One region of the Pseudomonas hygromyciniae genome, then DNA from elsewhere that is predicted to be linked to it. Evidence: predicted binding sites of a transcription regulator. Region 1 holds the regulator's gene; each other region holds the start of a gene.

Evidence for each region. The regulator sigma-54, encoded in region 1, starts transcription at its own class of promoters, with help from an activator protein. The targets are predictions, from matches to a motif close to ANTGGCATNNANNTTGCTNT.
Region 2: a site for sigma-54 is predicted at 1,998-2,017, ahead of JTY93_RS18960 (circularly permuted type 2 ATP-grasp protein). Genes of this name have one in related genera too.
Region 3: a site for sigma-54 is predicted at 1,919-1,938, ahead of JTY93_RS18475 (CmpA/NrtA family ABC transporter substrate-binding protein). Genes of this name have one in related genera too.

Annotation. Positions count from the first base shown of each region.
Region 1 is NZ_CP070506.1:4,940,993-4,944,687, forward strand. It holds gene lptA (lipopolysaccharide transport periplasmic protein LptA) at 1-87, shown strand, start outside; gene lptB (LPS export ABC transporter ATP-binding protein) at 87-812, shown strand; gene JTY93_RS22110 (RNA polymerase factor sigma-54) at 997-2,490, shown strand; gene hpf (ribosome hibernation-promoting factor, HPF/YfiA family) at 2,566-2,871, shown strand; gene ptsN (PTS IIA-like nitrogen regulatory protein PtsN) at 2,884-3,348, shown strand; gene rapZ (RNase adapter RapZ) at 3,351-3,695, shown strand, end outside.
Region 2 is NZ_CP070506.1:4,258,854-4,262,548, forward strand. It holds gene JTY93_RS18955 (alpha-E domain-containing protein) at 1-550, opposite strand, end outside; gene JTY93_RS18960 (circularly permuted type 2 ATP-grasp protein) at 555-1,964, opposite strand; gene JTY93_RS18965 (ribonuclease E inhibitor RraB) at 2,427-2,768, opposite strand; gene JTY93_RS18970 (hypothetical protein) at 2,980-3,216, opposite strand; gene JTY93_RS18975 (START domain-containing protein) at 3,319-3,695, opposite strand, start outside.
Region 3 is NZ_CP070506.1:4,162,902-4,166,596, forward strand. It holds gene JTY93_RS18460 (transglycosylase SLT domain-containing protein) at 1-375, opposite strand, end outside; gene JTY93_RS18465 (winged helix-turn-helix domain-containing protein) at 372-755, opposite strand; gene JTY93_RS18470 (secretin N-terminal domain-containing protein) at 949-1,818, opposite strand; gene JTY93_RS18475 (CmpA/NrtA family ABC transporter substrate-binding protein) at 2,064-3,290, shown strand; gene JTY93_RS18480 (ANTAR domain-containing response regulator) at 3,304-3,695, shown strand, end outside.

The DNA of each region.
Region 1 (3,695 bases):
ACTGCTGGCCGCGCCAATGGCACCAAGGTCACCGCGCCACGTCCGCGTATCGACATGGTTATCCAGCCGAAAAAGAAGGCCCAGTAATGGCAACCCTGAAAGCCCAGCATCTGGCCAAGGCCTATAAAAGCCGACAGGTCGTGCGCGACGTCAGCCTGTCGATCGACAGCGGCCAGATCGTCGGCCTGCTTGGCCCCAACGGTGCCGGCAAGACCACCTGCTTCTACATGATCGTCGGTCTGGTCCAGGCGGACCAGGGTCGTGTATTGATCGACGACCTGGACGTCAGCCACCAACCAATGCATGGTCGTGCTCGGGCCGGTATCGGCTATCTCCCCCAAGAGGCTTCGATCTTCCGCAAATTGTCAGTGTCCGACAACATCATGGCGATCCTTGAAACCCGCAAGGAACTGGATCGCGACGGGCGCCGCCAGGAGCTGGAAAGCCTGCTGCAGGAGTTCCACATCAACCATATTCGCGACAACCTCGGCATGAGCCTGTCCGGCGGTGAGCGGCGTCGTGTGGAAATCGCCCGCGCCCTGGCCACAGCACCGAAGTTCATCCTGCTGGACGAACCCTTCGCCGGTGTCGACCCGATCTCGGTAGGCGACATCAAGCAGATTATCCATCACCTCAAGGCCAAGGGGATCGGCGTGCTGATCACCGACCACAACGTGCGTGAGACCCTGGATATCTGTGAAACCGCCTACATCGTAAACGACGGCCAACTGATTGCCGAAGGCGACTCCGCCACCATCCTGGCCAACGAACTGGTCAAGGAAGTGTATCTGGGGCACGAGTTCCGCCTGTAACCACTGTGATGTCAGGACATTCGCCATCGGGCGCGGGAGTCAATAAAAACCTCATTATTTTTATTGTTACCGTGCTCTAGGCAAAGCCCCCGATATCAGGCATATAATTTGCTTATGTTTGGCGCTCACGCGCCCTGTCGTGGATGGCGCATTGCGCCGGCGAATAAGGTGTTAAGCCCCTGCCATGAAACCATCGCTAGTCCTGAGAATGGGCCAGCAGCTGACGATGACACCGCAGCTGCAACAGGCCATCCGCCTGCTCCAATTGTCGACCCTGGACCTGCAACAGGAAATCCAGGAGGCCCTGGAGTCCAACCCGATGCTCGAACGCCAGGAAGAAGGCGACGACTTCGATAATGCCGACCCACTGGCCGACAACATAGAGCAAAAACCCAATCCCGACGTCCAGGAACCGTCCTACCAGGAAGCCGCCCCCACGGTGGATAACCTGGAAGAAGGCGAATGGAACGAACGCATTCCCAATGAGCTGCCCGTGGACACGGCCTGGGAAGATGTCTACCAGACCAGCGCCAGCAGCCTGCCCAGCAATGACGATGACGAGTGGGACTTCACCACCCGCACCTCCGTTGGCGAGAGCCTACAGAGCCATCTGCTGTGGCAATTGAACCTCGCCCCGATGTCCGATACCGATCGCCTGATCGCCGTGACGCTGATCGATTGCATCAATAATCAGGGCTACCTGGACGAGACCCTTGAGGAAATCCTCGAGGCCTTCGACCCGGAACTGGACATCGAGCTGGACGAAATCGAAGCGGTCCTGCACCGCATCCAGCAGTTCGAGCCCGCCGGCATTGGCGCGCGCAACCTCAGCGAGTGCCTGTTGCTGCAACTGCGCCAGCTGCCCGCCAAGACCCCGTGGCTGCCCGAGGCCCAACGCTTGGTCACCGACTACATCGACCTGCTCGGCAGCCGCGATTACAGTCAGCTGATGCGCCGGATGAAGCTCAAGGAAGATGACCTGCGCCAGATCATCGAGCTGGTGCAGAGTCTCAACCCGCGCCCCGGCTCGCAAATCGAGTCTAGCGAGGCGGAATACGTGGTCCCTGACGTGATCGTGCGCAAGGACAACGAGCGCTGGCTGGTGGAGCTGAACCAGGAATCGGTGCCACGCCTGCGGGTCAACCCGCAATACGCAGGTTTCGTGCGCCGGGCCGATACCAGTGCCGACAACACCTTCATGCGCAACCAGCTGCAGGAAGCGCGCTGGTTCATCAAGAGCCTGCAAAGCCGCAACGAAACCCTGATGAAAGTGGCCACCCAGATCGTCGAGCATCAGCGCGGCTTCCTGGAATACGGCGACGAGGCGATGAAGCCGTTGGTGCTGCATGATATTGCCGAAGCCGTTGGCATGCATGAATCGACCATTTCACGGGTAACCACCCAAAAATTCATGCATACCCCACGGGGTATATATGAGCTGAAATACTTTTTCTCCAGCCACGTCAGCACCTCCGAAGGCGGCGAATGCTCGTCCACGGCGATCCGCGCGATCATCAAAAAACTGGTTGCCGCGGAAAATCAGAAAAAGCCGTTGAGTGACAGCAAGATCGCTGGTTTACTGGAGGCACAAGGCATTCAGGTCGCCCGTCGAACCGTCGCCAAGTACCGCGAGTCCCTTGGGATCGCGCCTTCCAGCGAGCGTAAGCGGTTGATGTGACGGGCGGGCCACAGCGTTCCAGTGGCGGGTATTCCTACCCGCCGCTTTATGCACTGGCAACGAAGGAGAAGCTGTATGCAAGTCAACATCAGTGGACACCAACTGGAAGTGACCGAACCGCTGCGCGCCTACATCAGCGAGAAACTCAAACGAATTGAGGGGCATTTCGACAAGATCACAAATGTGCAAGTCATCATGTCTGTCGAAAAGCTGAAGCAGAAAATCGAAGCCACCTTGCGTATACCCGGCGGGGAAGTCGTTGCCAATGCAGAGCATGCAGATATGTATGCCGCCATTGACGACCTGACCGACAAGCTGGATCGCCAAATCAAAAAGCATAAGGAAAAGCAGCAGAGCCTTCTTCAAGGCACAGGCCGCTAACACTCCCCACCCATGATTCGACTTGAAACCATCCTGACCCCCGGCCGTTCCCTCGTGAACGTGCCGGGCGGCAGTAAAAAGAGAGCCCTCGAACAGATTGCCAACCTGATCGGCCGTGAAGTGCCTGAACTGGATACGCAAGATGTGTACGAGGCCCTGATTGCCCGTGAAAAACTCGGCTCGACCGGTTTTGGCAACGGCATCGCAATTCCACACTGCCGCCTCAAAGGCTGTGAAACCCCGGTCAGCGCCCTGCTGCACCTGGAAGCTCCCATTGATTTCGACGCCATCGATGGCGCCCCGGTTGACCTGCTGTTCGTCCTGCTGGTCCCGGAAGCTGCTACCGATGCGCACCTGGAGCTGCTCCGGCAGATCGCCAGCATGCTCGACCGTGAAGAAGTACGTAAGAAACTGCGTAGCGCCAGCACCAATGAAGCGCTTTATCAGGTTGTCTTGGAAGAGCAAAGCGGGCAGTAATCATGCGTTTGATCATCGTCAGCGGGCGTTCCGGCTCAGGTAAAAGTACTGCCCTCAACGTGCTTGAGGACAACGGTTTCTATTGCATCGACAACTTGCCGGCCGGCCTGTTGCCCGAGTTGGCCGAACGCGCACTGATCCATACCGAGCTAGCGCAACCGCTGGTGGCCGTGTCGATTGACGCGCGCAACCTGCCCAGCCACCTCACGAGATTCCCGGAATTGCTTGAAGAGGTACGCGCCAAGCATATCCATTGCGACGTGCTGTACCTGGATGCCGACGAAGAAACGCTGCTCAAGCGCTTCTCGGAAACCCGTCGCCGCCACCCGCTGAGTAGCCCGCACCGC
Region 2 (3,695 bases), 680 kb from region 1:
CGTAGCGGGCGTCCAACAGGCGCAGGGTGTTGTCGGCCCTTTCGATAAAGGTGCCCAGGCGAATAAAGCGAAAGGCGTCATTGCGCATGATGGTGCCGTAGGTCGCACCGCGAAACAGGTGGGAACGTTCCTTGACCCACTCGCAGAAACGGCTCATGCCATAACGGCTCAGGCCTTCCTGGGCTATGACGCGAATATCCAACCAGGTGGCGTTGATGTTTTCCCACATGTCAGCGGTAATTCGCCCACGCACCGCATGGGCGCTGGCGCGGGCCGCCCCCAAGCAACTGTAGATGCTCGCCGGGTTGGCGGCGTCCAGGGCGAAGAAATGCAGCAGGCGCTCGGCGTGCAACTCGCCATGACGCTCACGGTAGTCGTCCAGGGTGCCGGTAATCAGCAAGGGCATGGCCAGTTCGTGCAGGCCATCGCCGCGCCCATCCTGGGGCATCAGTGACAGTGAATAGCTGACATCCAGCATGCGCGCGAGGTTTTCCGCACGCTCCAGATAGCGCGACATCCAATATAAATCCGAGGCAGTTCTACTCAACATGGTTTTATTCCTCGACCACCCAGGTGTCTTTGGTGCCGCCGCCCTGGGACGAGTTGACCACCAGCGAGCCTTCGCGCAGCGCCACACGGGTCAACCCCCCCGGCACCACGCGGGTTTCCTTGCCGGACAGGACAAACGGTCGCAGGTCGATATGCCGGGGCGCGATGCCGTTTTCGACAAAGGTCGGGCACGTCGACAGGCACAGAGTCGGTTGGGCGATGTAGGCATGGGGCTTGGCCTTGATCCGCGCACGGAAGGCTTCGATTTCGGCGGCCGTGGCGGCCGGGCCGACCAGCATGCCGTAGCCACCGGAGCCTTGGGTTTCCTTGACCACCAGCTCCGGCAGATTCGCCAGTACGTGGGAAAGTTCGTCAGGCTTGCGGCATTGGAACGTCGGAACGTTCTTGAGGATCGGCTCTTCATCCAGGTAAAAACGGATCATGTCGGTGACGAAGGGATACACCGACTTGTCATCCGCCACCCCAGTGCCAATGGCATTGGCCAGCACCACGTTGCCCGAACGATAGGCGGCCAACAGCCCCGGCACGCCGAGCATCGATTCCGGGTTGAAGGCCAGCGGGTCGAGATAGGCATCGTCGAGGCGACGGTAGATCACGTCCACCGCCTTCGGGCCGTCTGTGGTACGCATGAACACGCGGTCGTCACGTACGAACAGATCGGCGCCCTCCACCAGTTCCACGCCCATTTCCCGGGCGAGGAAGGCATGTTCGAAAAACGCGCTGTTGAATCGCCCGGGCGTCAGCACGACTACGCTGGGGTTTTCCAGCGGGCTGGAGCTTTTCAGGGTGTCGAGCAACAGGTTGGGGTAATGATCGATCGGGGCGATGCGCTGGGCAGCGAACAATTCGGGGAACAGGCGCATCATCATCTTGCGGTCTTCGAGCATGTAGCTCACGCCGCTGGGGGTGCGCAGGTTGTCTTCCAGCACGTAGTAGCTGCCGTCGCCATCGCGTACGAGATCGACACCCGAGACGTGGGAATAGATATCACGGTGCAAGTCCAGGCCCTGCATCGCCAGTTGGTATTGCTCGTTGGCCAGCACTTGCTCGGCCGGAATGATCCCGGCCTTGATAATGCGTTGGTCGTGATACAGGTCGGCAAGGAACAGGTTCAATGCCTTGACCCGCTGAATGCAGCCTCGTTCGACCACTCGCCATTCGCTGGCGGGAATGCTGCGCGGGATGGTATCGAAGGGAATCAGGCGCTCGGTGCCCTGCTCATCGCCGTACAGGGTGAAGGTGATGCCGGCACGGTGAAACAGCAAATCGGCTTCACGCCGGCGCTGGGCCAGCAGTTCGGGCGGGGTTTCAGCCAGCCAACGGGCGAACTCGCGATAGTGAGGTCGGACCTGGCCGGCCCCATCGTACATTTCATCGTAATAAGTGCGGATCATGCCGAACTCCTTGTCACCCGGACGCAACGGACTGTCGCAAGGCCCGTGCCAGCGGCATAAACACTTAAGTATCAATCAGTTGGATACAGTCAAAGGCAACGCCGCACCGTCCTGGTGCAGCAAATACCCGGGCCTCGCCCCGCGCGCTTCATAGAGGCGCAGGCGTTGCCTATCACCAGCATAGTCAGAGTTGATTTCACTGCCGGGGAAAGCCTGCGGATAATCGCCAACATTCGCTGAACAGGACTCTTCCTACAGCATCACCCCATCACCGCCGGTAATTTGCTTGTGCATGTACCGATCGGTTCCCCTTCATGCCGATCTTCCCTTTTGGCCACCCTGCTCCGGTGGCCTTTTTTTTGTGCCGGTTTTTTCATATTAAGTTCCCAGCACTTTGCACCACCACAAACAAAATCGGCCGACCCAAAGGTCAGCCGATACGCTGCGTTATTGATCATGTGTCTACATGGGTAACCCACGAACCTCGTGCTTGACGCCCCACCCCTCAATAATCCCGCCCAAGGGCTCGACTACCGCCTCAAAGTCCTGCTCGAAATCACCGATACCGTCATAGGTGGCGAACATGACCTTGCTCAACTCCAGGAACCAGGCACCGTCATCCCGTGCGCTGACCTGAGCATTGATCGACTCCCCACGAAACCGACCCGCAGCCCGGCGCGCACGTTCCTCATCCGGGAAAATGGCGTAGAACTCGATGGGATGGAAACGCGAGAAGTCAAAGCCGCCCTCTTTCATGCGGCGTAACACGTGGGTGCTGATGTCTTCTTGATAGGCTGTGCTCATGAAACGTCCTCCTGAACCGATGGATAGACTTTCCGTGCTTCCCAGGGCCTGCGCGTGAACGGCGCAGGTGGACGGCAATGACATCGCCGCAGGAAAACAAGCATGTAGCTGACAAGACCAGACCTTAGCGATTCATTCGCTGATCTCCCTTGCAGAGTAGCGCGAAGCTATCAGCTCCACCAGCAGCGCTTTTACGACGTACAGGGAATATTCAGGGGGCGGGAGAAATATCGAGGATCTGGATACTGTTCTGATCCTTCAGGCTTTTAACCGTCGGCTCGGCGATCCGGCCGTCCAGGTCATTGAGGTCCAGTTGAGCGGGGATAGGCAGCAGTTTGGCGCGGATCATCTGTGCGGCGTCTTCGAGGCTGGGCTTCTGCGCGCAGCTGAACTGCTCCACGGACTGCACACCGTGGTCATCAACGAAGGTAACTTGCCAATTTTGCATCAGTGCCTCCTCGATAAAGCCCATGGATGGGCTCACATCTATCTGGACCTTGAGGGCGCGATGATCGTTCCGCTCAAGGCTGGAGGCACTGCTCGGTTGCGCTTAGCGCTTCTCGGCGCTTTCCTTGAGGGCTTTCAAGGTATTGAAGGGCGCTTCAACCACAAACTTGTTGGCCAACCAGGACGGTACGCTGCCACCAGGCTCGGTATGGACCTGGTAAGTCACTTCGGTCTGGTCGGCGCCTTTGGGCACCAGTTTCCAGAAACCTTCGACCTGGGCCACACGCACGTAGCCTTTCTCTTCCGGCAGGTAGGTAGGGACTTCCAGCAGCTTGCGGGTCACGCTGCCGTCGGCAGCCTGGGTCGTGGTGATTTCCAGGATCGAGTCACGATCGGTGACTGGGAACGGGGCTTTGAACTGGGTGTAGGTCCAGCTCTTGTCGCCTTCCTTCTTGAGCAGCTTCTGCGACTTGCATTCGT
Region 3 (3,695 bases), 780 kb from region 1:
CCCAGGCCCGGCGTTATAGGCGCCCACGGCGGTCCAGTTGTAGCCAAACTGCTTGATAAAGGCGGCGAGGATCGATGCCCCCACCTCCACCGACAGGCAAGGCTCATCCAACAACCGCTGCTCGGTGATCCCCTGTTTAAGCAGGCGCGGCAGATGAATGCTGTTGATTTGCATCAGGCCAATATCGCGAGTGCCATTGTTGTTGCTGTGGCTCATGGCTTCGGCGCGGTAGCCGGACTCTACTGCGGCAATTGCCTGCAACAGTTCTGGCTCGATATCGTACTGGCGGGCGGCCTCGGCCCAGCAGTACGCCTGGGCCTTGCCTGCCCCACCCAGGCTCAACAACAACAGTCCCAGCCGGCAGGCGCGCTTCATACCCGCTCACCACACCATCCACAGGCCGGGCACGCACCCAGTTGCGCTCCCACCGCCTGCGCCAGGCCAGGGCGCGCGACCACCCGCGCCCGGCCACTGAAGCGATAGCCGCGACCATACACCGTCGTAATCAGCGCACGGTCGCCCTCCAGTTGTTTGCGCAACGAGTAGATGCAGCGGGTCAGGGATTCTTCGGCAACGTCGATATCCGGCCAGACTTGCTCCAGCAGGCAATCTTTGGTGACCAGCACGCCAGGCGTGGCCAGCAACAGGCGCAACACGTGACTCTCCTTGGGCGGCAACTGAATGTCGCGACCTTCGGTGGTCAGCCGCCCATCCTCCTGCAACGTCCAACGCCCAAAGACGAGGGACGCCGTCATCAAGCCCTCAACTGCAACAACCATTCAAACCTCTGTACCTGTCTGCGGGTATTCACGGCGCCTGGGTATTGCGTCGCGCACCGTCTGGGAGATAGCGCGACTATAGAAACCCATCATCAATTTCACGTTAGGAAAAAGCCCACTGCGTCGAAGTTTTGCGGGAGTTTTGCGTAGGAACTTTCGAAACCTGGCACTACTGCTCGTCTACCCGGGCAAACGCGCGCCGTACACGTTCGTACTGATCGGCGCTCAGAGGTGTCGAAGCGCCCTGCCCCTGGGAAAACTGGGGCACATCCAACTGCGCCACCCGCACCCTGATCAGCCTTAATTGCTGCTCACTGCCCCTGATCAACAGGCTGTTGATCTGCGGATACGCAATCACGGTGATGCCGGTGCGTGCCTTGCCATCTAGTTCGGCGAGCTGTTTCTCGATAAGCGTGGCGATACCCGGCACGGTGATTGTCTGCGAGCCCCTGTCGTACTGGCGGTCTGCGACGTCGGCGTTGAGCACCTGGATGACCCCGACTCTTTGCACGTCCTCACGGCGCACCGGGCGCGGGCGGTCCATCAACTGCGCCAGGCGCATGACGTGATCGACATAATTGGCGGGCCCCGACACATAAAACAAACGGGGGCCGGCCTTGCGAAGGGGGTAGCGCGCCTCGTCGAGCCCCGTGCGCCCCATGACGTCGCGCAGCCGGTCGACGGTCATGTGTCGCAAGGTCACCCCGGAACTCTTGGCCTCGCCGGCATCGTAGAGATGCAGCACCTGGCCGTCGCTGTACCAGATCAATTCCTGCTGCAACGCCACTGCCTCCAGGACGGCTTGCGCATTGGCAAAATCAAACTGCCCGCTGATACGTTTGCCCGCCGCCAGCTTGCTGACCACGATGGGCTGGCCGAGGGGCACCGCCAGGCGGTTGAAGAAGCCTTGCAGGCTTTCGTCCCACGCCAGATAGGACTCGCCCATCGCAGGCAACGCATTGAGCATCAGCAGAGCGCCCAGCAGCCAGCGCTGCAAAAGGCCATGGACGGTCGCAGGGATAAATCGAGCAAGGAACACGCTGGGTTTCCTGGGTGATGTGCATGAAGGAGCGCCATAGTGAAAGGCCCCCACGGCGCAATCTTGATGAAAGCCTGACGGCCTACCCCATGCCGCACGTCGTGGCATGTGCCTTGCTTTACCTTGCCTAGGGCAGCCCGCGCCAATGACGGAACGGGCTCAAGGACAAAGGCGTCGTTACCCGCAGGTGGCTTGCAAGGCACCCTACGGAACGACGCCTTTTTTCACACAGAAGGTAGGTGTTGATGAGTGATCAGGTCGGCTACAGCCAGGCAACCAATCCCTTGGCCTGGGTCAACGGCAGCGATGCCCCGGAAAAGAGCAGCCTCGACCTGGGCTTCATGGCCTTGAGCGATTGCGCCTCGCTGGTGGTCGCGGCGACCCAGGGGTTTGCCCAACCCTATGGCCTGACCTTGAACCTCAAGCGCCAATCGTCGTGGGCCGGGCTGCGGGACAAGCTGGTCAGTGGCGAACTGGACGCCGCCCACAGCCTGTACGGCCTGATCTATGCGGTACACCTGGGCATCGGCGGCGTCGCGCCGACCGACATGGCGGTACTGATGGGCCTGAACCAGAACGGCCAAGGCATCAACCTGTCCCAGGGCCTGCGACAACAGGGCGTGACCAGTCCTGAGGCACTGGAGCGCAAGGTGCACCAAAGCCGGACAAAACTCACCTTCGCCCAGACGTTTCCTACCGGCACCCATGCCATGTGGTTGTATTACTGGCTCGCCAGCCAGGGCATTCACCCGCTGCGGGATGTCGAGAGTGTGGTGGTCCCGCCGCCGCAAATGGTCGCGCATCTACAAGCCGGACGAATCGACGGTCTGTGCGTCGGCGAACCCTGGTGCGCCAGCGCGGTGCAACAGAACCAGGGCTTCACCCTTGCCACCAGCCAGGCGATCTGGCCGGACCACCCGGAAAAGGTCCTGGGCTGCACCCAGGCGTTTGTCGAGCAATACCCCAACACCGCACGCGTGCTGGTGATGGCGGTTCTGGAAGCCAGCCGTTTTATCGACAGCAGCCTCGAAAACCGTCGCTCCACCGCACAACTGCTCAGCGCCAGGGATTACCTGGACGCCCCGCTCGAGTGCATCGAGCCACGGCTGCTGGGCATCTATGACGACGGCCTGGGTAACCACTGGCAAGACGTACACGCGCTGCGCTTTCATGGCGATGGCGAGGTCAACCTGCCGTACCTGTCCGATGGCATGTGGTTCATGACCCAATTCCGCCGCTGGGGCCTGCTGCGTGAAGACCCCGACTACCACGCCGTTGCCCGTCAGGTGCAGCAACTGGATCTGTATCGCCAAGCCGCAAGCGCAGTGGGCGTGGCAACCACGAACGAAGAAATGCGCAGCAGCCAATTGATCGACGGCAAGGTTTGGGACGGCTCCGACCCGGCCGGTTATGCCCGCAGTTTCCGCCTGCATGCCATGGCCGACGATGTCGTCCGCCACGCCTTGCGCTGACGGGAGGCCACCCATGTTGCGAATCCTGCTGATCAATGACACCCCGCGCAAAGTCGGGCGCCTCAAGAGCGCCCTGACCGAGGCCGGTTTTGAAGTGATCGATGAGTCTGGCCTGACCATCGACCTGCCGGCACGCGTCGAAACGGTGCGCCCGGATGTGATTCTGATCGATACCGAATCACCCGGCCGCGATGTGATGGAGCAGGTGGTGCTGGTCAGCCGCGACCAGCCGCGGCCCATCGTGATGTTCACCGACGAACATGACCCCGGCGTGATGCGCCAGGCAATCAAGTCCGGGGTCAGTGCCTATATCGTCGAAGGCATCCAGGCCCAGCGCCTGCAACCGATTCTCGATGTCGCCATGGCGCGCTTCGAGAGCGACCAGGCCTTGCGCGCGCAACTCAT